DNA from 3 places in the Paenibacillus sp. ALE2 genome. Region 2 is predicted to be linked to each of the others. Evidence: predicted binding sites of a transcription regulator. Region 2 holds the regulator's gene; each other region holds the start of a gene.

Region 1 (7,869 bases), 1.5 Mb from region 2:
ATCGTCATTGTGCCAGCTCTCTTTATTGGTCGATACATGCTGGGTTTGCTGTACGGGCCCGCTTTTCTGGAAGCATCGCTAACGTTCTACCTGCTATCACTGGAATGTATTATCGGTGGTGGCTCATGGATTCTGGCTTCGGCTTTTAACGCACTCGGTCGTCCGGGACTGGTATTGTTCCGGCAAATTGTGGCCTATGCGATCACCGTCGGTCTGTTTTTTATTTGTACACCGATCTTCGGTCTGGACGGCATTGCTATTGCTTTGCTTGTAGGTGCTTGTGTACGGTTGGCGTTCTCGCTGTTCTCGTTCCCAATGTTTTTCAATGTTCCGCTATCCCGGATCATTTTTGATAAAAGTGATATTACATTTGTCTTGCAGACTATACAAAAGAAGCGCAGGAAGGGAGAACTGAAAGATGCCGAATTCGCATCCCATGGCTAAACTGAAAAATAAGCTGAGCGTCATTCTCGACGTAGTCCCTCAAGGTTCGAACATTATTTATGTCGATTATCCCGTCTATAATAACGGTGGGGACGTACTGATCATGAAAGGCACCGAAGCGTTCTTTAAGGATAATGGCATTCGTGTCCGTGCCCGTTATAGCGCCATGGATATTCCCGATCAGCTTCATATTCCGGGCGACTGGATTATCGTATGCCACGGCGGTGGCAACTTTGGCGATCTATATTCAAATCACCAAAATTTGCGGGAACGCATCGTTCGTGATTTCCCTAACCACCGAATTGTAATCATGCCGCAGACGATCCACTTCCAGTCTGAACAGAAGGCTAATGAGGTGGCTGCCCTGTTTAATGCTCACCCGGATCTACATATGTTTGTGCGGGATACACGCTCTTATCAGTGGGCTAAGGATAAACTGAACCAGTGCAGTATCACATTATGTCCAGATATGGCACACCAGCTTTGGCCATTGAAGCCGACTACGGAAACCGTGAAGGACGTATTGTACTTCCTGCGTACAGATATTGAAACGGTAGGAGGACAAAAGAAATTCGATGACGAGGCTGATGCCTCACACCGTCTGGACTGGGATACTTTATTCACTCCGCTGGAAGTGAAGGGGATTGTATATTTCCAAAAGTTTTACCGTCTGAATAAGAAAATCGGCGGCCCGTTGCCTACGCGTACATTCTGGTACAAGTACACCGACCATCTCATGAACAAGGCGGTTACGCTGTTCAGCTCTTACCGCGAGGTTCGCACTTCACGGCTGCATGGTCATATTCTGGCCTGCCTGCTTGATATGCCGCATGTCGTCATCGATAATTCTTACGGCAAGAATTCGCAATATTATAATACCTGGACACAGCCGAATCCGAAGGCGAAGCTGTTCAGTGAAGCACCCGAAGCATTAGAGCAACCGTCTTAATCGTAAGAAAAGCTATGTAAAGACCTCCTGAACACTTCAGTTTAGGAGGTTTTTGGTTCAGTGCTATAAGAACATAAGTATAATTTAATTAGATAAACAATTAAGGCAGTGAATATTTAATGGCTTTATATAGAGAGGGCGCATCATGGCTTCTCTCTCCCATACCGCTCTATTTTGACAATTCATTTCATGAATAGATATAATTTATGGGATAAAACTTGCAGAAAAGCGGGGAATTCTCCAGCTTTTGCTGTACATCACATGATCGTAATATTTATTTAAATGAATCGAGGCTGACGAATGAGCAATCAATCGATGGACATGCTTCTCACGAAGGATATCGTGCGTGAAGGGGAACCGATTTTGCGCACAAAGGTTGATCCGGTATGTCTGCCGCTGTCTGAAGAGGATCTTCAACAGATGCAATGGATGCTGGATTACCTGAAAAATAGCCAAAATGAAGAGCTGGCCACCCGCTATGAGCTGCGCCCGGGTGTAGGGCTATCCGCCAACCAGGTTGGGTTGAATAAAAGAATGTGTGCTATTTATTATGAAGATGGAGACAAAACGGTAGAATATGGCCTGTTTAACCCGAAGCTGGTCAGCCATTCTACATCCATGATTTACTTGGAACAGGGTGAGGGATGCTTGTCTGTAGATCGGTACATACCCGGATATGTACCACGTTACGAGAAGATTCGCATCAAGGCCAATTTACCGGACGGAACTCAGGAACTGTTAACGTTTAAGGGTTATGCAGCGATTGTCGTACAGCATGAAATGGACCATCTGGATGGCATTATGTTCTATGACCGTATCAACCCGGAAGATCCGTATAAGCTGCCACAGGGAGTGCATATCGAACCTTTTGTACGTAAATAGTTCGTGATCCGTAAAGTGTGGTGACTCCGTTCACCACCTTTTTATTTGGCAAGAAAATATGGATATAAATGTTGTGAAGCTTTAAACTGAAAATATGTAAGCGCTTATCTCACAGGAGGGATGGCATGTATCGTGGAGTAAGGCATCTGATGAATAATATGCGTATGCGGAATAAGCTGCTCTTCTCCTACGTACTGATTGTCATGATCCCAGTGCTGGTGGTGGGCGGCTGCGTTATTTTTTATTTGCGAGAGCAGGCACTGGACAGTGCGATTGCCCAGACGGTAAATAATGTGGAAAAGATTAAGAGCCAAACAGCAAATTTATTACGTGTGCCCACAGATATTTCAAATGGGCTAATGTTCGATAAAAGGCTAAAGGAGATGGCGAACCGCCGTTATCCCGGCATGGTGGAGCTCATGAATGCGTACCATCAATACAAGGATTTTAATGAGTACACCCAGCAATATAGAGAGGTTGCTACTATCCGGTTCTATTCTTACAATCCGACGTTGGTCAACAATCTGGAGTTTATTCCTGTGGACGCTAACATTGAGCGGCAGCCGTGGTTCCAGGAGGCTTTGAAGGGGACGGCGATTAACTGGTTTTACATTCAGGATAAGGAGGATAACCCAGTTAATCGCCTCAGCCTGGTACGGCAAATTCCTTTTCCCGAATACAATTCCAAGGGAGTTCTGATGATTGCACTGAGTCAGACCGAGTTGAATCATATGCTGAGCAAGGAGCCCTTTGAAACCTTGATTACGGATCGTAACGGAATTGTGGTCGCAGCTACCCATCCGCAGTCAGTAGGTCGGACGTTGACGGATTTACATTTAGGCTTTGATGTCCAGCGTGCAGGTAAGGGGATATATGAAGCAAAAATTAACGGAACGCCCTCGAACATTATTGTGGATGAGCTGCTGCCAACCTCAAGTGTGAGCGGATTGACGATTATTTCGGTGTTTTCAACGGAACATATCGTGCAGGGGGCAAACCGGGTCAGCCTGATTGGTGCATTATGTGTACTAGCGGTACTCATCATGGCGCTGATTCTGATTACCATCATTTCCTGGCTTATTACCAAACGGCTCCAGCGGCTGAGCTATGAGCTGGGTCAGGTAGCTGCGGGTGATTTTCATGTGGTATCAAGTGTGGAGGGAAGGGACGAGATCGGTGATTTATCCCGCCGTTTCAACTATATGGTGAGTAGTATCCGCCAGCTTATGGCACAGGTCTATGAGACGAGTGAACATAATAATAAGCTTGAATTGGCACAAAAGGATATCAAGCTAAAAATGATGGCAAGCCAAATTAATCCGCATTTTCTGTTTAACGCGTTAGAATCCATTCGAATGAAAGCACACCTGAATGGGGAGGCGGAGATAGCAACGACGGTTCGTTTGCTTGGCAGGCTGATGCGCAGGAATCTGGAGATTGGCAGTGGTAAAACAACCGTATTACAGGAGCTGGATATGGTGCGATCCTATTTGCAAATTCAGCAGTTCAGGTTTGGAAATCGTTTGGTCTATGAAGTGAATTTGGAAGAAAGCGCGAAGGACATGTCGATTCCTCCCTTAATCATACAACCGTTAGTGGAAAATGCAGTCATTCATGGCCTAGAAAATAAGGAAGAACCAGTTACCGTAAAGGTAGATATCACAATAGAACAAAGAGAGCTGCACATTAAAGTGGCTGATGATGGAATTGGCATGGAGGAAGAGCAACTGACCCGTCTGTTGGATCGGATCACGGGTACGGAGGAGCCGGAAGGGAGCAGTATCGGTCTACGCAATGTTCATCAACGTCTGACATTGATGTATGGTGAACGTTATGGTCTGCATATTGAAAGCGCATTACAGGTAGGAACAACCGTATACTTTTCCATACCAAGGGAGGAAGCGTCGAATGTATAAAGCGATGATTGTAGATGATGAGCCTGCGATTCGTGAAGGACTGTCTTCCATTATTGACTGGGGAGATTGTGGCTTTCGCATCGTCGATACGGCTGAGAACGGACGCGAGGCTTTGGAAAAGTTCGGAGAGCATCGACCAGAACTGGTCATTGTAGATATTCGTATGCCTGGGATGAGTGGGTTGGAGGTTATACAAAGCATACGCCAAATGAATGGGGAGCCGTATCACTTTCTCATTTTAAGCGGATATGCAGACTTTAATTATGCTAGGCAAGCCATGGGATTCGGGGTGGATGGTTATTTATTGAAGCCCGTTGATGAGGAAGAAATGACGCTGGAGCTAAAGCGAGTACGGCAAAGCATTGAAAACGAAAAGGGAGATGGAAAGTGGGGGAGTCCGTCTTCGCATGAGCGCGATTGGATCGAAGCATTGCTGTTTCCGGTTCATGGAGAACATGCTCGTAATGCTGTAGACCCCAGCCATCGTGCATCCAAGCAGGCTGAACACCAAAACGGCGGTGGAAAACACGGACAACAGCCAGCGTTACCAGCCTTGGACTGGAGTAGCTATCAGGTGGTTTTGCTGGATTTGCGTATACCTGACTGGGATCGGCAAGCCCGGCAGCTGGCAGCAAAGCAGCGGCTGGCCGAATTGTGTCGTGAGCAGGGTAGAGGCATTGTGTTTGAGGCTGGAATATATACGGGCCTATTGCTTCCCGCCATGTTAAAAACGGAAAAAGATGCTGTTCAGTTGCTGGCTGCATGGCGACAGGAGCTAAAACCGTGGGTAAATGAAATCTATGGGGCTGCCGGCGCTCCGGTAGACATTCTCAAGGATATCCCCAGATCTTTTGAGCAGGCGTTACGATTATTGGAGCGTGTGTTTTTGTTCCGGGCAGAAAGAGTCATGCTTCCCGGCGACCTACATGAATGGGAGACAGCACATGCTGAAATGGATGAAGCGTCTGATAGAGCATCAGATGATCCCATGCGTTATGCAGAAAAGCTGTACTATGCGCTGGATATGGGTAATGGTAAAGCGGCAACCCGTGTCATTAAGGACATGGAAGTCCAATTTCCCCAGATTTATCGTACAGAATCTGCAATCAAGGCGGCATTCGCTCAGACATTCACACTTGCACTGAACAAATATGCAGCTGGACAGGAACACAGCCGGACCGTGCTGGAGGAGCATTCCAACTTGATTACCAATGTATATGCGTATTCAACATTGGGCGAGCTGGTGGATCACTCGCTCGAACATGTGTTGCAGTGGATTGGCCAAACTGATACGGGTGGCAAGGAGATCATCATGAAGCAAATGATTGACTTTATACATGGTCATTATGATGAAAATTTGCGGCTGGAGTTACTGGCAGATATGTTCAATTATAATAGTGGGTATTTAGGCAAACTGTTCAAAAGTCATACAGGCGAGGCCTTTAATGCCTACCTGGATAAGGTAAGGATTGAGCGAGCAAGGGAATTGCTTGCACAGGGGATTAAGGTACACCAAGTCGCGGGCCGCGTGGGGTATGCGAATGCAGATTATTTTCATAGTAAATTTAAAAAGTATGTTGGAATGTCACCTTCCTCCTACCGTAATCAGGTCCAAAAGAACGGAGGAACAGATGGCTGTTGATCGATTCCCTAGGTTTAACGTTATGAAGTCTCTCTTGCAGATGTCGGAGGTATATCCTCCGAATGAAGAGAGGCTCTTTTTTTATATATTGAAAAAAGACGGATCAATAGAAAATGTCACATTGATTATGGATTTTAGGGCATTTTCATAAAAATGCCATCGTTATGACACAACTTTGACACGATGTTCACATTTTTGATTCAATTTCATTTAAATTTATTCTATATAATGGGGATAATCTGAAGCCCGGTTATGGCAACCATGGGGAAATTAGCTGAGTGAGTCATTTCCTAAAAAAGTGACAGTTTCATATGTAAAAATGTGAATACAATCACAAATATAAAAGACTTCAGATTCACAAACATTAAATCATTGTTAAGGGAAGTACAGGGGAGGAGCAGCATCATGGACGTATTGGATTTGGCACGGTTGCAGTTTGCAACCACTACGATTCTTCATTTTGTTTATGTGCCAATCTCCATTGGATTGTCATTGTTGGTGGCAATTATGGAGACTATGTATGTTATCAAGAAAAAAGACTTGTACAAAAAAATGGCTCAATTCTGGGGAACGTTTCTGCTGATTAACTTTGCGCTGGGCGTAGTTACCGGAATTTTGCAGGAGTTCCAGTTCGGAATGAATTGGTCGGACTTTTCCCGTTTTGTCGGTGATGTATTTGGTACACCGCTAGCGATTGAAGCATTGCTTGCATTTTTTCTGGAATCAACCTTTATCGGCCTATGGGTATTCGGCTGGGAAAGACTATCCAAAACTGTCCATTTAGTGTGCATGTGGCTAGTAGCGATTGGTACGATGCTCTCGGCTTTGTGGATTTTGGCTGCTAATTCATTCATGCAACGTCCCGTAGGATATGGGGTTGTAAATGGCCGTGCAGAAATGCAAGATTTTGCTGCTTTGTTAACGAACGAGCAGCTTTTGTGGGAGTATCCTCACACCATCTTTGCTGCTATTGCAACTGGAGCTTTCCTCGTAGCAGGGATTAGTGCTTGGAAGCTGATGCATAAAAAGAATATGGACTTCTTTAAACCTTCTTTTAAATTGAGCATTATTGTTGCATTAATCTGTGCCATTGCTATTCCTTTGTTTGGTCATGGACAGGCTCAATATTTGATCAAAACACAGCCCATGAAGATGGCAGCCAGTGAAGCTCTGTGGGGAGACAGTGGCGATCCAGCGCCTTGGACGGTTATTGCCAATATTGATCCTGATAAGCAGGAAAATACCTTTGAGATTAAGGTTCCGTTTGCACTGAGCTTTCTGTCGTATAGCAAGTTTTCCGGCTCTGTGCCTGGTATGAAGGAGCTTCAAGCACAATATGAAAAGACCTACGGTCCGGGTGATTATATTCCGCCTGTCCGTACGACCTTCTGGAGCTTCCGCATTATGATTGCGGCAGGCTGTGCCATGATTGCACTTGCCCTGTACGGAGCTTATCTGAGTTTTCGACAAAAATTGGAGGGCTCCCATCGTTGGTTCTTCCGTCTTATGCTGTGGGGGATATCGCTCCCATTCATTGGCAATACTGCGGGCTGGATCATGACAGAAATGGGACGTCAGCCTTGGACTGTGTTTGGCTTGCTGCAAACGAAAGATTCTGTTTCACCTACCGTTGTAGCAGGAGAAGTGTTGTTCTCACTGATTGCATTTACGACGTTGTATCTCATTTTAACGGGTGTATTGGCATTCCTGTTTGCTCGTACCGCTCGTAAAGGCCCAGATATGGAGCCGCATCAGCATACAGTAATTCATGATCCATTTGCTCAAGGGGGTGACAGCATTGTCGTTAAATGATTTATGGTTCTTATTGATCGCTGTGCTGTTTACTGGCTTCTTTTTTCTAGAGGGCTTTGATTTTGGCGTAGGAATGGCTACAGGATTGGTGCCGCGTAATGATCAACAAAAACGTTTGATGATCAATACGATTGGTCCATTCTGGGATGCCAACGAAGTGTGGCTGATTACAGCAGCTGGTGCGATGTTTGCCGCTTTTCCGCATTTTTATGCAACGATGTTTA
Region 2 (7,869 bases):
GGGATATACATTTGTAGAAGCGACCCTAGCTGAGCATACGACCACAATCTTTCTGTTTCCTGTGTAAAACTTCACGTGAAAAAGCTGATATTTTTTGTTATACTGTGCAGGAGGCGGCATCGGACGGTCCGAGCTGCACTCCAAGGGCACATGCTCTACTTTAGTAAGTTTGTAAGACCATCATAACTTCATTTGAAGGTTACGTTGGATTCTGCTCTGAGCCGAACAGGACCGAGACAGAAGGGACGATCTCAAAATGAGTGTCTTTTTTGGCTGTTCGGACCTTTTGATGACGCATATGTACAGGCGTTCATAAAAGGTTATTTTTTGTGCCAAAAAAAGATGGAAGGGAGCCATTCACAATGGCAGGAAAACAAGCACTGAATATCGTAAAAATGAAAAAAATGAAGCAAGAGGGCATTCCGCTCAGTATGCTGACCGCCTATGATTATCCATCGGCTAAAATAGCCGAGGAGGCGGGAATTGATATCATTCTCGTGGGTGACTCGCTGGGTAACGTAGTTCTTGGTTACGATTCGACCATCCCAGTGACCCTGGATGATATGGTGTACCATTCCCGGACAGTGGCAAGAGGCGCCGAGCATACGTTCATCGTAGCGGACATGCCTTTTATGACATATCACAGCAGCATATCTGAAAGTCTTCAAGGCATCCGTCGTTTGATGCAGGAAGGGCATGCGCATGCTGTTAAACTGGAAGGCGGAGCTGAAATTGCCGATGTCGTAAAAGCGACTGTTCAGGCAGGTGTACCTGTGCTAGGACATATCGGACTTACTCCGCAATCGGTTAATCAGATTGGCGGTTATCGCATTCAAGGTAAGGACGAAGCAGACGCACGCCGGTTAATGGCTGATGCCAAGGCGTTAGAGCAGGCGGGTGCCTTTGGTATTGTACTGGAATTGGTGACTGAGGAAGTGGCAACGGCGATCTCTAAAGAACTTTCCATTCCAACCATTGGAATTGGTGCAGGACGTGGATGTGACGGTCAGGTACTTGTTTATCACGATCTAATTCAATATGCATCGCCATATTTCAGCAAACGTTTTGTTAAAACCTATGCCGATGTTGGCGGCTTGATCCGCAGCAGCATTGAGCAGTATGTGAGCGATGTGAAAGGGCGGGCATTCCCGGCCGCAGAGCATGTGTTCAGCGCGGATGATCGCGTTGTGGAGTCCCTGGAGTCCTTGTACGGTCAGGCAAAAGGACAAGCGCAGGAACAAGCTAAGGAAAAGGTGGAATCACAGTCATGATCATCGTAAGAGAAGTGGCTCAACTGCGTAAGATTATTGCCGAGCGTCGGCAGCTTGGGGCCAATGGAGCAAAAATGGTACACGATTCTGCCTCTGTACAACAACATAAAGTCGGCTTTGTACCAACAATGGGATACCTGCACGAAGGACACGCGAGCTTGATGCAAAAGGCGCGTGAAATGGCAGATACGGTCGTGCTTAGTATTTTCGTTAATCCGATTCAATTTGGACCTACCGAGGATTTGGACAGCTATCCTCGCGATGAAGCTCGTGATCTGGAAGTAGCACGGCGCGAAGGCGTGGATATTGTCTTTTTGCCGACTGTAGCAGAAATGTATCCACAGCCAACTCAAACCAAAATTCGCGTATCCGCTTTGACAGACCGCTTGTGCGGCGCTTCCCGTCCTGGCCATTTTGATGGTGTGACTACAGTGGTAGCCAAGCTGTTTAACATGGTAGGTCCTGATTTGGCTTTCTTTGGCATGAAGGATGCGCAACAGGTTGCTGTGCTTCAACAAATGGTGACTGATCTTAATATGAATGTGACCCTCATACCTTGTCCTATCGTTAGAGAGGCCGATGGTTTGGCCCTTAGCTCCCGTAATGTCTATTTAAGTGCGGAACAGCGAGAACAGGCGTTAGTGCTGTCCCAGTCACTGCGCAAGGTGCAAGAAGTGAGCGAAGATATTGTACAGAACACCATTACGATTGAGCAGTTGCATCAAATGGTGGAGTCGACCATCGCCTCATCTCCTTTGGCAGATATTGACTATATTGAAGTATTAACATTTCCTGGCCTGGAGCCCCTTCGCCCTGAGCAGCGCCTATGTGATGTGCAAGAAGATGTCATTGTTGCGCTAGCCGTAAAATTTGGGAATACCCGACTGATTGATAATATAAGAATACAGAAAGTGGAGGTACTTTCCCATGTTTAGAACTATGATGAAATCAAAAATTCACCGCGCGACGGTTACCGAAGCTAACCTGAACTACGTGGGAAGTATCACCATAGATGAGGATTTAATGGAGACATCGGATCTACTGGAGAATGAAAAGGTTCAAATTGTAAACAATAATAATGGAGCTCGACTGGAAACCTATGTGATCCCCGGACCGCGTGGGAGCGGCGTGATTTGTCTCAACGGTGCGGCAGCCCGTCTGGTCCAGCCCGGTGATACAGTCATTATTATTTCCTATGCTTCCATGTCGAATGAAGAGGCCAAAACATACAAACCAACTGTGGTATTTGTGGATGAACATAATAAACCAGCCCAAACGATGAACAAGGAAGTACATGCAACGATCATGTAATGAATGGGAATGCGGATGAAACCCGTCTTTTAAGCGAAAAATGTGAGTGTATTAATCCATCTTTCGTAAGGGCGGGATGCACATGTTCCAGCATGTATTCGCAGAAATGAACAGCATGTTAGATGATATCGTGAAGCATTACCCATCAGCCCAGGGCCCCCGCAGACAGGAGCTGCTACAGCACTGGAGTCTGCTGCGGAGAATGAGTGACGGAATTATGGATGAGTGGCTGGCCTTTGAGGAAAAAATGGTTTACCTGCGTGCAGCAGGATTTTCTGCAGAGGCCGACATGTCTGACGCTGAGCTGCCTGAAAAGGAGCTACCGGCATTTAACCGGGGGCAGGGGTATTATCGCTTACTTATGTACCCGGAGGCAATCCAGCAATTTGAGCAGGTGCTACAGCATTTTCCGAACAGCTGGCAGAGTCACATGTATATGGGAATGGCTCATTTTCAACTGGATGATCCAGCAGAGGCTATAAGCCAGTTTCAAAAGGTGCTGCACCTGACTGAACAGCCAGGGCTAAAAGCGGTCATCTATAATGCGCTGGGTTGTTTGATGGCAAAGCAGGCTGACGTAAAAGAGGCGCAAAAATATTTTGCTCTCGCGCATCAGTTCGATCCAACGTTGCCCGAGCCACTGCACAATATGCAAGCCTGTTTGTCCGGTGTCGAAAAGCTTCGCTACGACAGCTCCATGTTGACCTGGATGTAGTTGTCAGACACCGAGTAAGACGATGCATGCCCACCTCCTTAGGCGGCGTGTGCATCGTCTTTTTTGGCTGTCTTAATTTCCAAACAGGCAATCTTCTGCTATGCTATTATACAGAGTTATTATTATTGTATGTGTCATAAGAAAGGATTAAGCTCGAATGAAATTTGCGGTATTGGATTTTGAAACGACAGGCACCCAGTCCGCGGATGACATCATTCAAGTCGGACTTGCAATTATAGATCATGATAACAGCATTTCCCGTGTTTACGGCTCTTATGTAAACCCTGGCAGATCTATTCCACCTTTTATCACCGGATTGACCGGAATTACAGACGATGACGTCAAGGATGCACCTGCACTCGAAGAAATGATGATGGAGCTCGTGCCTATGCTGGACGATGTCGTACTCGTCGGTCATAACGTGGCGTTTGATTTTAATTTTTTGCAAAGCGCTTTGGACCGGTGTGGATATTTACCCTTTAGCGGTAGAATTTTGGATACGATGGATTTTCTGAAAATTATGTTTCCATCGTTATCTTCTTATCAGCTAGGTTTTGTTTCCTCAGAGTTTGGTCTGGCGCATGACCGCCCTCATCAAGCAGACAGCGACGCGTTGGCTACGGCTGAGGTGTTTTTAAAGTGTCTGGGTGAGCTTCAAGCACTGCCTCTGATAACGATACAGCGGCTTAGCGATTTGTTCGCAGAGGAAGACAGCGACCTGGGTTGGTTTCTTGATGGCATACGAGAAGAGAAAGAGCTAGATCCTATTCAGGATTTGGAGAAACATCAGTTTTTTCGTCAGCTTGCGCTTAAAGTGGAAGATTGGACTGAACTGACTGCTCCACGCAGAGAAGATGATCCGAATCCACTGTCAGGCGTTTCCTTTGAGGAGTATATGGATGATGTACGGGACAATTTGCGTTCATCCTTGAGCCAATATGAGGAGCGCGAGGCGCAGATACAAATGATTGAGGGTGTAAATCAAGCCCTGAGTCAAGATAAGCATTTGTTGATTGAGGCGGGTACAGGAACAGGGAAGTCCCTGGGCTATTTGCTTCCGTCACTGTATCACAGTGTAAAATATGGGCAGAGGGTCACCGTAAGCACGCATACCATTAATCTGCAGGAGCAATTGCGAGAGCGTGATATTCCGATGCTGACAAAAGTGATTCCCTTCCCGTTCCGGGCTGCCATCTTTAAGGGACGGGGGCATTATTTGTGTCTGCGTAAGTTTGAACATAAAATAAACAGAAGAGACTTCGCGACACCAAAGGAAGACTTGATTACAGCGGCTCAAATGATTGTCTGGCTGACTCTGACAGAAACCGGTGATGACGAGGAACTAAACCTGAGCAATCGTGGAGGGGATTTTTGGGAAACGGTTGCTAGTGATTCCGAGTCCTGTCTTGGTCGTTCTTGTCCATGGTTCCGCAAATGCTACTATCATCGTGCACGTCATGAAGCAGGAACAGCGGATGTGGTTATAACGAATCACTCCAAGCTGTTCACCGACGTCAAAGCAAGTCATCAGCTGCTGCCTAGCTATGAACACTTGGTGATTGATGAGGCACATCATCTAGAGGAAGTAGCTGGTAAGCACCTGGGCATGCATATGAAATATTTCACACTCGTGCATACGCTGACTCGATTGTTCAAGGACAGCAAGAATGGGCAATTGCCTTCGTTACGTCAGCAGTTGGCAAAGTCGGGGCATGAGAAGTCGACGGAATGGGCCTCGGTCATTGATCAGTTGTACCCACTTGTGTTAGAGGTTAAGGAAACTTGGGACTTACTAAGCGATAAGCTGTTTGGCATGTTGCCGGAGCGAACTGATGCCACACCAGGTGAAACGGGGCAATTTTCTTCGCGTCTCAAACCGTCAGCCAAGCCTGCAAAGTGGGATCAGGCGGCGGCATTGGAAAATCAGCTTTATGTAACATTGAGCGAAATTTTGCGCAAGGGCGACAAGCTGATGCTGGATGTCAAGGAAGAACATGACGATTATGCGGCGGATAGTCTCATTACAGATATCACGGGTCTGCTTAAGGATTTGGCGGGGATTAGGGAAAATTTGCGCTTCTTTATACGACTCGATGATGAAACAACCGTATATTGGCTTGAAGCGAGTGGACAATTCCGTAGTAAATCATTGCAATTTTATGCGGTGCCCGTCGATGTGAGCCGCCAGTTGAAAGAAATGTTTTTTGACAAAAAAAGAAGTATTATTCTGACATCTGCTACTTTATCGGTAGATAAATCGTTTCAGTACATGACCGATCAACTCGGTTTGCAGGAGGCCGCAGATCAAGGACGATTAATGACGTCACAGCTCCCATCACCCTTTAATTATAGGGATCAGGTGTTGCTGGTCATTCCGCGAGATTTTCCGAGTGTGAAGGGCAGTGTAGGAGATGCACATTTTGTAGAGATGCTCGTTAGCTCTCTAGGAGCGACTGCCCAGGCGACGCGGGGGAGAATGCTCGTTCTGTTTACTTCCTATCGGATGCTCCGGCAAGTGTATGAGCCGCTCAAAGAGGCGTTAGCGTCCAGCGATATTACCGTGTTAGGACAAGGTGTGGACAGTGGGAGTCGCAGCAAGCTAACCCGCCGTTTTCAGGAAGCGAAAGCTTCTGTATTGCTGGGAACCAGTAGCTTCTGGGAAGGCGTCGATATTCCAGGGAAAGCTTTGACTTGTCTGGCTATCGTTCGCTTGCCGTTTCAACCGCCCAACCACCCGTTACTGGAGGCTAAAAGCGAGTTGCTCCAGCAGCAGAAGAAGAATCCATTTATGAAGCTGTCTGTACCACAAGCAGTTATTCGCTTCAAACAGGGATTTGGGCGATTGGTACGTACAGCGAGCGACCACGGAGTCGTCATCGTTTACGATACGCGTGTGATCGAATCCTATTATGGAAAGCACTTTTTGTACTCGTTACCGGGACCAAAAATGGAGCATATGCCATCGGAGCAAATGGTGCCCCGCATCGCTGAATGGCTCCAATCCGCCCCGGAGACAGAGGCACAACGGACGGACACTTAAAGTCCGTTACAATTAGGGGGAGCAAGTATGAAATCAGATAAAATTTCAGAGGCTGTCGTACGGAGATTACCCGTATATTTACGTTATCTGAATGCACTGCACAAACGGGAGGTGGCTACGGTCTCTTCTCAAGAGCTGGGACAGAGGTTAGATTTGAATCCGGCCCAAATTCGTAAAGATCTTGCCTATTTTGGCGATTTTGGTCGGAAGGGCATCGGTTACGATGTTTCTTATCTAATCGAGAAAATACGCCATATCCTGAAAATCGACCAGCAAATTAATGTAGTATTGGTCGGAGCAGGTAATCTGGGTCAAGCCCTATCGAACTATAATGCTTATTTAAAAGACAATATGAAGATTGTGGCGGTTTTTGATGCGTTCCCGGATAAGGTTGGGACCAGAATCAATACTTTGGTCGTACAGCCGATGGATGAACTGGAAGCGACTGTGAAAGAAAAAAATATACGAATCGGGATTATTACTGTACCTGATTTTGAGGCACAGCACGTAGCTGATAGGCTGATTGAGAGTGGAATTGGAGCGATTTTGAACTTTGCACCTATCATTCTCAAGGCACCGGCTAACATTCGGATACATGCCACAGACTTTACAACTGATTTGCTTAGCCTCGCTTATTATCTGGAGGACGGAAAGGAAGAAGCACAATATGACAGTGAATAAATGGATGATTAAAAACGGCTCGTTTGCCGTGAATGGACCCGAGGCTGGGGTAATCCATGGTTTTATGATTGTGGAGGATAGCCGTATTACTTACATTGGCGAGACTTTGCCTGCGGGTGAGGAAGAGACAGAAGCAATCGACGGCAAGGGGTTATTGTTTTTACCTGGTCTGATCAATACTCATGGTCATGCGGCGATGTCTCTGCTGCGAGGGTATGGAGATGATTTGGCACTTCAAGTGTGGCTTCAGGAAAAAATGTGGCCTATGGAAGCCAAGTTTACATCTACGGATGTGTACTGGGGAACTTCTTTGTCAGTGCTGGAAATGCTGAAAGGTGGAACCACGACTTTCCTGGATATGTACGATCATATGGATGAGGTGGCTCGTGTAGCTGAAGAGTCGGGCATTCGTGCAAGCTTGATGCGTGGAGCCATTGGACTCTGTTCAGAAGAAGAACAGCGGATCAAGCTAGCTGAGGCCGTGACTTTTGCGCGTAACTGGCATGGAAAAGCAGACGGACGTATCACAACAATGATGTCTCCTCATGCCCCATACACATGCCCGCCTGCGTTTATTGAGAAATTTGTTCAAGCAGCACATGATCTCGATTTACCATTGCATACGCACATGTCCGAGACGATCGCCGAAGTTGAACAAAACGTACGCGACTACGGCTTGCGTCCAGTTGCACACTTAGATAAGCTTGGCTTTTTCTCCCGTCCTTCACTTGTTGCCCACGGCGTTCACTTGAACGACGAAGAAATAGCTTTGTTAGCGGAACGAGGTGTGGCGGTATCGCATAATCCAGGCAGCAACTTGAAGCTGGCAAGTGGTGTAGCTAGAGTGCCTG
Region 3 (7,869 bases), 2.3 Mb from region 2:
TATCGGAATTAAAGTGAATGAATATTCTGGATGGATATTCCACGTTACTATATGAGCTGAGTGATGAAATGCTGTAATGAAGCTTGAAACAGGGGGAATCAGGATGGAACGGCAAATTGGAATTCGTTTTGAAGATGAGGAACTGGCCGCTACAATTCATTATCCAAACCGTACAAATGAGGGAGAGCGTCAAAGACGTGTTCCACTCGTTGTCATTTGCCACGGTTTTGTGGGCAATCGAATCGGAGTCGATCGATTATTTGTCAAGACTGCGCGTGAACTGGCTGAAGGGGGGTATTTTGTACTGCGCTTTGATTTTGCTGGTTGTGGTGAAAGTACGGGTGAATACGGCAAGCAGGGGCTCGAATCCATGATCAATCAGACACGCGCCGTGTTGGATTACGTCGTGAATTGCGCGGACATTGACCCGACCAAGGTGACGCTGATCGGTCACAGTCTGGGGGGCGCAGTTGCCCTTCTCACAGCCGTTCGGGACAAGAGAGTACAGAACCTGGTCCTTTGGTCAGCTGTCGGTTATCCGTTCAACGACATTGTCAAAATTACGGAGCGAAGCGTATACGACGAATCTGTTAAAACCGGTCATGCAGACTACCGGGGCTATAAGTTCACACCAACTTATTTTGAGTCATTAGCTCAATTCCAACCGTTCCAGGAGGCCGTTAAATTTAACGGTGATGTGCTCGTTATTCATGGCACCTCGGATGATATCATTCCTGTGGATTATGCGTTTCTGTTTCAAAAGGTGTTCTGGATGCGTCCAGAGGGACGCTGTGATAAGGAAATTATTTTTCAGGGAGATCACACTTTCTCATCAGGTAAAGAGCGGCAACAGCTGATTGACCGTACACTGGAATGGCTGGATGAACAAGAAAATATTCAACGGGATTGGCAGCACTGGATGATCTGATTTCAGGGTGTAACGGTTTGTATTGGAAATTGTGCCTCCGCCGGAGTAAAATGAAAGAGTAACACTATACTGGCGTGTGGAGGTTGGCAGCGATGACATTACCCTCAATTTTTGTTGCGCATGGTTCACCGACACTGGCTGTAGAAAATAACGCATATACCAGTTTTCTTGCAAAGCTGGGCGCGAGCCTGCCCCGACCCAAAGGAATTGTCATTTTTTCCGCGCATTGGGATAGCCCCGATCAATGTATCGGCGCGGATGATCAGCATGCAGCGTTGCACGATTTCTACGGCTTTCCTGAAGAAATGTACACTCTTGATTACCCTGCACCAGGCGATCCAAAGCTGTATGAGGAGATAGGGCATCTGTTCAGTCAGCATAACCTGTTCCACCAGCCGGTTCGGAACCGGGGACTGGATCATGGAGCATGGGTGGTTTTGCGACATATATATCCTGATGCGGACATACCGGTCGTACCCTTATCCATTGATTCACGGCGCGATCCTCAGGAGCAATACGAGATTGGACGGATGCTGGCGCCACTGCGTGATCAAGGGATTTTGATCCTCGGTAGTGGAGGCTTGGTCCACAACTTGCGGACACTCAAACAGACGAGTGAGCCAGCCGATTGGGCCGTTCAATATGATGACTGGATCGCACAGCAGCTTCAAGACTGGAATTTGCGTCATCTGTTCCAATATGACAAGAAGGCTCCGTATGCCAAGCAGGCGGTTCCTTCGTATGGAATAGAGCATTTTTCACCTTTGTTTTACGTGATGGGAGCTGCCGATCATGATCGCTCCGCGCGTAAGCTTTTTCAGTCGTATGTCCTTGGCTCATTGAGTCTCAATTGTTGGGCTTTTGGTCAAGAAAGTGATCTGTAAATGTAAGAAAAAGAACTTCCGAAACCACATGATGTGTGGGGTTGGAAGTTCTTTTGGTCTGTTCCTCTTTGATTAATTAGCAGGCACCTTCTTTTTTAGCCAGGCGGATACTTGCGTAGTTCGCTTATCTTCATTTTGATCTAGTAGTGTCATAAATGCCTTTAGCTTTTGAATGTAGGGACTCTTCGAATCCCTGTTGCGCTGAATGATTAGCTGATATCCTTTTTTGGCACTGGGGCGAATCTTGTTGGTGTCATCATCGAATAATGGTGTATTGTTCGTACCATAAAAAGTATAGAAGAAATAGAGATCATGTAATGATTTGACTGCTTGTGTACGATTGGAATGCGGATATTGGGTTATAAACGACTCTTGCGCCAGCACTCTTCCGGCTAACTGTTGATAACCGATGTGTAAAGCTGCATCCTTGGTAGCCGGCTGTCCAGATTCCGTCGCCATGATGTCAATATAGTCGCGGATATCTGCGGTAATGTTATTTCCGAACACTTTATATTTCTCATAATTGATGACTGGGTAAAACATGCCTTCTGCGGTTTCAAGTTTGTAGCCGGCATCTCTTGATTGAGTGAGTAGCTTTTTCAGCTTTGTATCACTTGTCCGACTGATTACATTAGTGAACGAATCACCAGGTTTATAGACTTGATTAATCTTAGTTTGAATAGAGGTCGGATATAAGGCCTGTGCATATGAATCCAATTGCTGTTTTTGTGCATTTTCCAAGTGTAGCACTAGGATGGTAGCTTGAGAGGCCGGAATGGATTGGATATGCTTTTGTAAATAAGTGAATGCCTGAGGTAACTTGCCTGGTTGGCGTAGTAGCTGCTCGAAGGTTTTCGAAATATGTTGCACACCTTCTGCTTGAGATATTGTAGTAGATGTCGCTGCTTTGGCTGATGTCGTAGATCCCAATCCGATCGTCTGTACTGTGAAAGTTACTGCTGCGAGCATGAGGTAGGCTTTGGTGATTTTTTTCATGATATAACCCTCCATTGCGTTCTTTGATGTAACTGTAGTGTACAGGGTAAATGTATCGTGAACATTCCATGTTGTATCCAACTTGTAAACGTTTGTGGGGGAAGATGAATCCGAAAAAGGAGTCTCCAAGTCAGAGTGGACTTGAGGACTCCTTTGTTCATTTTAATAGAGGAGGGGCAGCATGGTCACACATACAAGCAGCATAGCTGCACAAAAACACCAAGAGAAGCAGCATAGCTGCACAAAAACACCGAAGAGAAGGAGCATAGCTGCAAAAAACCCAAAGAGAAGTAGCATAGCTGCAAAAAACACCAAAGAGAAGCAGCATAGCTGCACAAAAAAACAACCATTAGCCAGAGGATAACGGTTGTTTTTTGGGTAGTTAAGCTATTTTTCGATTGGGGTCCGTTTGATAAGTATCTTTATTTTTACCAAACAGTCCACGCAGGAAGGGCATTACCCAACGGTCAAAGCCGATTCTTCCGGCATTTGCACCAGCAACGATAAGGAAGATTTCAACCAACAGGTAGATTGCATTGGTGCTTACTGTACCCGAGAACAGGAACGAGAAGTTCATAACCATAGCCATCAAAGTAGCCAGTGTAGTCAATGTACCAAGCAGTAGGCCAACCCCGACCAAGAACTCACCCAATGGGATCAGGACGTTGAACAAACCGACATTCGGCAGGGCAAAGGCTTCAAGGAACGATCCCCACCAGCCTTGTACAGCGGGATGATCTCCACCTGTTTTAGCAATGGCCCCCGAGATAAATCCACCTGCATCGAATCCGCCAGTCAGCTTCTCAAGTCCGTGGGTCATCCATTCATAACCTAGATAAACCCGTACTACAGTCAGCAGCCACATTGCTACTTTGTTCTCACGTAACCAGTTGTTAAACATTTAAACCACTCCTCTTTCTTAATCTATAATGATGGGTTGTATTTCATTTTGTTTGGGATGATCATCTTTGCTACACCTTTATTGTATTAGGTTCAGTTACAGTTATTTGTGATAAAAATCACAAAGTCTAAATATTTTTTAAATTTTAATGTCTTCAGATAAGTATTCTATAGAGAGGTAATGCCTCAATCAAGACAAAAACAGGAAATAAAGCTTATAATGAGAAAAATAACTATGTGGAGGGATGAACTTGTTCGGGCCCATGTCTCAACGAAATCATTGGCTGCGTGTGATGGCCTCAGCTCTGTTATGCATGACAATGATGTCTTGTTCTGCTTTGTCCAATACGGGTGAATCTGAATCCGTTCCCAAACCGACCCAGCAAGAAACAGAGAAAAAGGTGCTTGAACCGCCTAAGGAGCCATCTGTTCCGGCATTTACAGCTCCGCTTATCGGGCTTCCGGTGGAGCAGCCTGTTATAGAGCGGCCGCTGGCTGTCATGATTAACAATGCTCCGGCTGCGCGTCCACAGGCGGGGCTTAGCCAGGCAGACATGGTATATGAGGTTCTTGCAGAAGGCGGAATTACCCGTTTGGTAGCTTTTTTCCAAAGTCATGGTGGTGATGTGAAGATCGGTCCGGTCCGCAGCATCCGACCGTATTTGATTGAACTGGGCGAAACCTATGGTGCGTTGCCGATACATGCAGGGGGAAGTACAGATGCCTATGCGATTTTACAGCAGCAGCGGAAGGAGCATCTGGACGAGATTTCAAATGGAGGGGCTTACTTCTGGCGAAGTAAAGACCGTCGTCCTCCACATAATTTATACACAGATGTGAGCAGACTGCGTAAAGGAAGCGATAGCAAAGGGTATGCCAAGCAGACGGAGGTTCCAGTATATCGTTATCTTAAAACTGGCGAAACTCCAGTTATGGTGGACGAGAGTGTTGCCTCTTTGCACATCCGATTTTTGTTAAAAAGCTATCGCGTATCTTATACCTATGATCCAGCTGATCAACGATATAAGCGTTTTGTGAACGAAAAGTCACATCTAGATCAAAATAATAATCAACAGCTCTCAGCGGCCAATGTGATTGTGATGAGCACGAGGCATCGAACGTTGGATGATGTAGGTAGACTAAGTGTTGAGCTGGACGGTAGTGGAGAAGCCATGGTGTTTCAACAAGGAAAGCTAATACGTGCTGAATGGCAGCATATATCTGGCGATGCGATTCGGTTTATGAAAAATGGGGTTGAAATCCCGTTAACGCCAGGTACATCCTATATACATGTGGTACCTGCAGATACTTCACTAGCCGAACATGTAACAACAGAAGCAAGTTAGAAAACGTAATACTCCTTTTTAGGGAAAAATTGTCGGATAATGACCTTCCATGTCGGGCATTGTATACGTATATCTAGAAATTTGCTTTTACAAACATTACAAAAACATTGATGAGTGTGATAAGATAGCAAAGGTTGTCTATTGCAGTCGAAACAGGTTGCGGATATTTTCGTAAAGGGGTAATCGTTATGAGATTGAAGAAAAAGGATATATTCTTCGAGACGTTGGAAAATATGGCAGATACGATCGTGCAAGCAGCCGATTATTTTGCCCAACATACTTCAAATCTTCAAGATGTGACTTTGTTTACCAATGAGATGAAGAAGTATGAAAATAAGTGTGATGATTACACACACACGATTATTACTGAGTTGAACAAGACCTTCATTACGCCGCTCGAACGCGACGACATCATGGAACTGACAACGACCATGGATGATGTGCTGGACGGTCTTGAAGCGACAGCCTCTCGTTTTTATATGTACAACATTACAGAGCCGGACGAGTATATTGTGCAGTTCGCTGATATTTTGCGTCAATCAGCTTACGAAATTCAAAAGGCTGTACATTTGCTTTCACAGAAAAAATTGCTGGCTATTCGTGAATACACCATTCGCCTGAATGATTTGGAAAATCAGGGGGATGAATTACTGCGTATTTGCATCAAAAACCTGTTTGCAACTGTAACTGATCCTATTGAGCTGATTAAACGCAAAGAATTGTACGAACGCCTTGAAACGACAACGGATTCATGCGAGGATGTTGCAAATATGCTGGAATCCATCATTATGCGTAACTCGTAAGGGAGTCCTTTTACATGGATACAAGTTTACTGGTACTAGGTATTGTTATTTTTCTTGCTCTGGCATTTGATTTTATTAATGGATTTCATGATACGGCGAACGCAATTGCTACTTCGGTCTCGACCCGTGCATTGACGCCGCGACGTGCGATTATTATGGCTGCGGTTATGAACTTTCTCGGAGCGATCTTGTTTACCGGGGTTGCCAAGACCATTGGTGGAAGTGTCGCTGATCCAACCAAGCTTACGAACGGAATTGATATCGTCATTGCGACGTTGATCGCCGCTATTATCTGGAATCTCTTGACTTGGTGGTTCGGTATTCCTTCATCCTCTTCCCATGCATTGATTGGTGCGTTGGCCGGAGCGGTGTATGTAGGTGCAGGACAGGATAAATTAAATTGGAGCGGCTTCATCGGGATTGTTGAGGGTCTTATTTTCTCCCCGTTGATTGCTTTTGTTGTCGGTTACATTGTGATGATGATTTTGAAATACATCTTTGCTTATCGCAGTCCGCATACGGTGAACAAGGGTTTCCGTACCATGCAGGTGATTACGGCAGCTATTCAGTCGTTTACGCATGGTACGAATGATGCTCAGAAGGCGATGGGGATTATCACGTTTGCACTCGTCTCGGCAGGGTATCAAGACCATTTGGAAGTACCTATGTGGGTGAAAATCTCAGCTGCAACAGCCATGGCACTTGGTACGTCTATTGGGGGCTGGAAGATCATCAAGACGATGGGAACTAAGATTTTTAAAATTGACCCAATCAATGGATTTGCAGCCGACGTTTCGGGAGCCTCCGTTATATTCACAGCTACTTTGCTTCATTTGCCAGTAAGTACCACTCATGCTATTACTTCGGCGATTCTGGGTGTAGGGTCTGCGAAGCGTTTTAGTGCGGTTCGCTGGTCACTAGCTGGTCGTATTGTAATAACCTGGGTAATAACGATTCCAATTTCTGCGCTATTGTCAGGTTTGATATTCAAAATTCTTTTCTAGTTTTCTTCATGGTTTCTAGAAAAAGAACATACAATATAGGATACACAATAAGCTTCCGTCCGCTTTTTGCGGCAGGGGCTTATTGGCATTCTCGGGCAAAAATGCATCTCTAAAGTTTACACATCCAGATAGTTCCATGAGATGTTTTTTAAAAAATACCTGACATCAAAGTAGTCAATTTTTAATAACTCCTGTAGAATAAACAGAAAACTTTGAACCGTTCAACTGACTGGAGGATCTTATGCAAAAACCAAGAAAACTAATAGCACTCATGATTTGTTTGTTTTCTGTGGTTGCCCTGGCCGGTAATTTCGGTGTAGTGGCTCACGCAGAAAATAAAACAAAGTATGATATCGGCACGGATACAACGTTCGCGCCTTTTGAGTTTGAAGATGTAAATGGTAAATTTGTCGGAATTGATATGGATTTACTGGCAGCTATTGCTAAGGACCAGAATTTTGAGTATACCGTTAAGCCACTTGGCTTTAACGCGGCAGTGCAGGCCCTTGAAACGAATCAAGTGGATGGTGTCATTGCCGGGATGAGTATTACAGATGAACGCAAGCAAAAATTTGATTTTTCTGAGCCCTATTTCGACTCAGGTGTTGTCATGGCGGTCCGTAAGGATAATGATACGATTAAACGCTATGAGGACTTGAAAGGACAGCGTGTCGCTGTCAAAACAGGAACAGAAGGCTACACATTTGCGGAATCTATTAAGGAAAAATATGGCTTTACTACCGTTCCGTTCGACGATTCTTCTCAAATGTATGATGAAGTTAAAACAGGTAACTCGGTTGCCTGCTTTGATGATTATCCGGTACTGGCATACGGTGTGACTCAGAATAATGGTCTTAAGCTGGTGACTGATAAGGAAAAAGGTGGCTCTTACGGTTTCGCTGTCAACCAAGGCAAAAATGCGGAGCTGCTGGAAAAATTCAATGCAGGGCTTGTGAATCTTCGTAACAGCGGGGAATATGACAAAATTATGTCCAAATACCTGGGAGA

Evidence for each region. Region 2 encodes Rex, which represses fermentation and respiration genes when NADH is low (regulators of the CRP and FNR family bind a similar motif). Its sites were predicted from a motif close to TTGTGAAATATTTCACAA; they were not measured.
Region 1: a site for Rex is predicted at 6,153-6,170, ahead of ACXHJ1_RS10870 (cytochrome ubiquinol oxidase subunit I). Genes of this name have one in related genera too.
Region 3: a site for Rex is predicted at 3,816-3,833, ahead of ACXHJ1_RS02380 (DoxX family membrane protein). Genes of this name have one in related genera too.

The regions. Positions count from the first base shown of each region.
Region 1 covers NZ_CM134213.1:2,524,144-2,532,012, forward strand. The annotation lists gene ACXHJ1_RS10845 (lipopolysaccharide biosynthesis protein) at 1-444, shown strand, start outside; gene ACXHJ1_RS10850 (polysaccharide pyruvyl transferase family protein) at 419-1,393, shown strand; gene def (peptide deformylase) at 1,694-2,275, shown strand; gene ACXHJ1_RS10860 (cache domain-containing sensor histidine kinase) at 2,401-4,191, shown strand; gene ACXHJ1_RS10865 (response regulator) at 4,184-5,833, shown strand; gene ACXHJ1_RS10870 (cytochrome ubiquinol oxidase subunit I) at 6,239-7,645, shown strand; gene cydB (cytochrome d ubiquinol oxidase subunit II) at 7,632-7,869, shown strand, end outside.
Region 2 covers NZ_CM134213.1:4,044,987-4,052,855, forward strand. The annotation lists gene ACXHJ1_RS17695 (biotin--[acetyl-CoA-carboxylase] ligase) at 1-17, shown strand, start outside; gene panB (3-methyl-2-oxobutanoate hydroxymethyltransferase) at 363-1,271, shown strand; gene panC (pantoate--beta-alanine ligase) at 1,268-2,206, shown strand; gene panD (aspartate 1-decarboxylase) at 2,199-2,582, shown strand; gene ACXHJ1_RS17715 (tetratricopeptide repeat protein) at 2,665-3,297, shown strand; gene dinG (ATP-dependent DNA helicase DinG) at 3,455-6,337, shown strand; gene ACXHJ1_RS17725 (redox-sensing transcriptional repressor Rex) at 6,365-7,018, shown strand; gene ACXHJ1_RS17730 (amidohydrolase) at 7,005-7,869, shown strand, end outside.
Region 3 covers NZ_CM134213.1:602,809-610,677, reverse strand. The annotation lists gene ACXHJ1_RS02395 (alpha/beta hydrolase) at 104-928, shown strand; gene ACXHJ1_RS02390 (dioxygenase family protein) at 1,021-1,812, shown strand; gene ACXHJ1_RS02385 (hypothetical protein) at 1,885-2,808, opposite strand; gene ACXHJ1_RS02380 (DoxX family membrane protein) at 3,191-3,709, opposite strand; gene ACXHJ1_RS02375 (DUF3048 domain-containing protein) at 3,960-5,054, shown strand; gene ACXHJ1_RS02370 (DUF47 domain-containing protein) at 5,243-5,857, shown strand; gene ACXHJ1_RS02365 (inorganic phosphate transporter) at 5,872-6,861, shown strand; gene ACXHJ1_RS02360 (amino acid ABC transporter substrate-binding protein/permease) at 7,103-7,869, shown strand, end outside.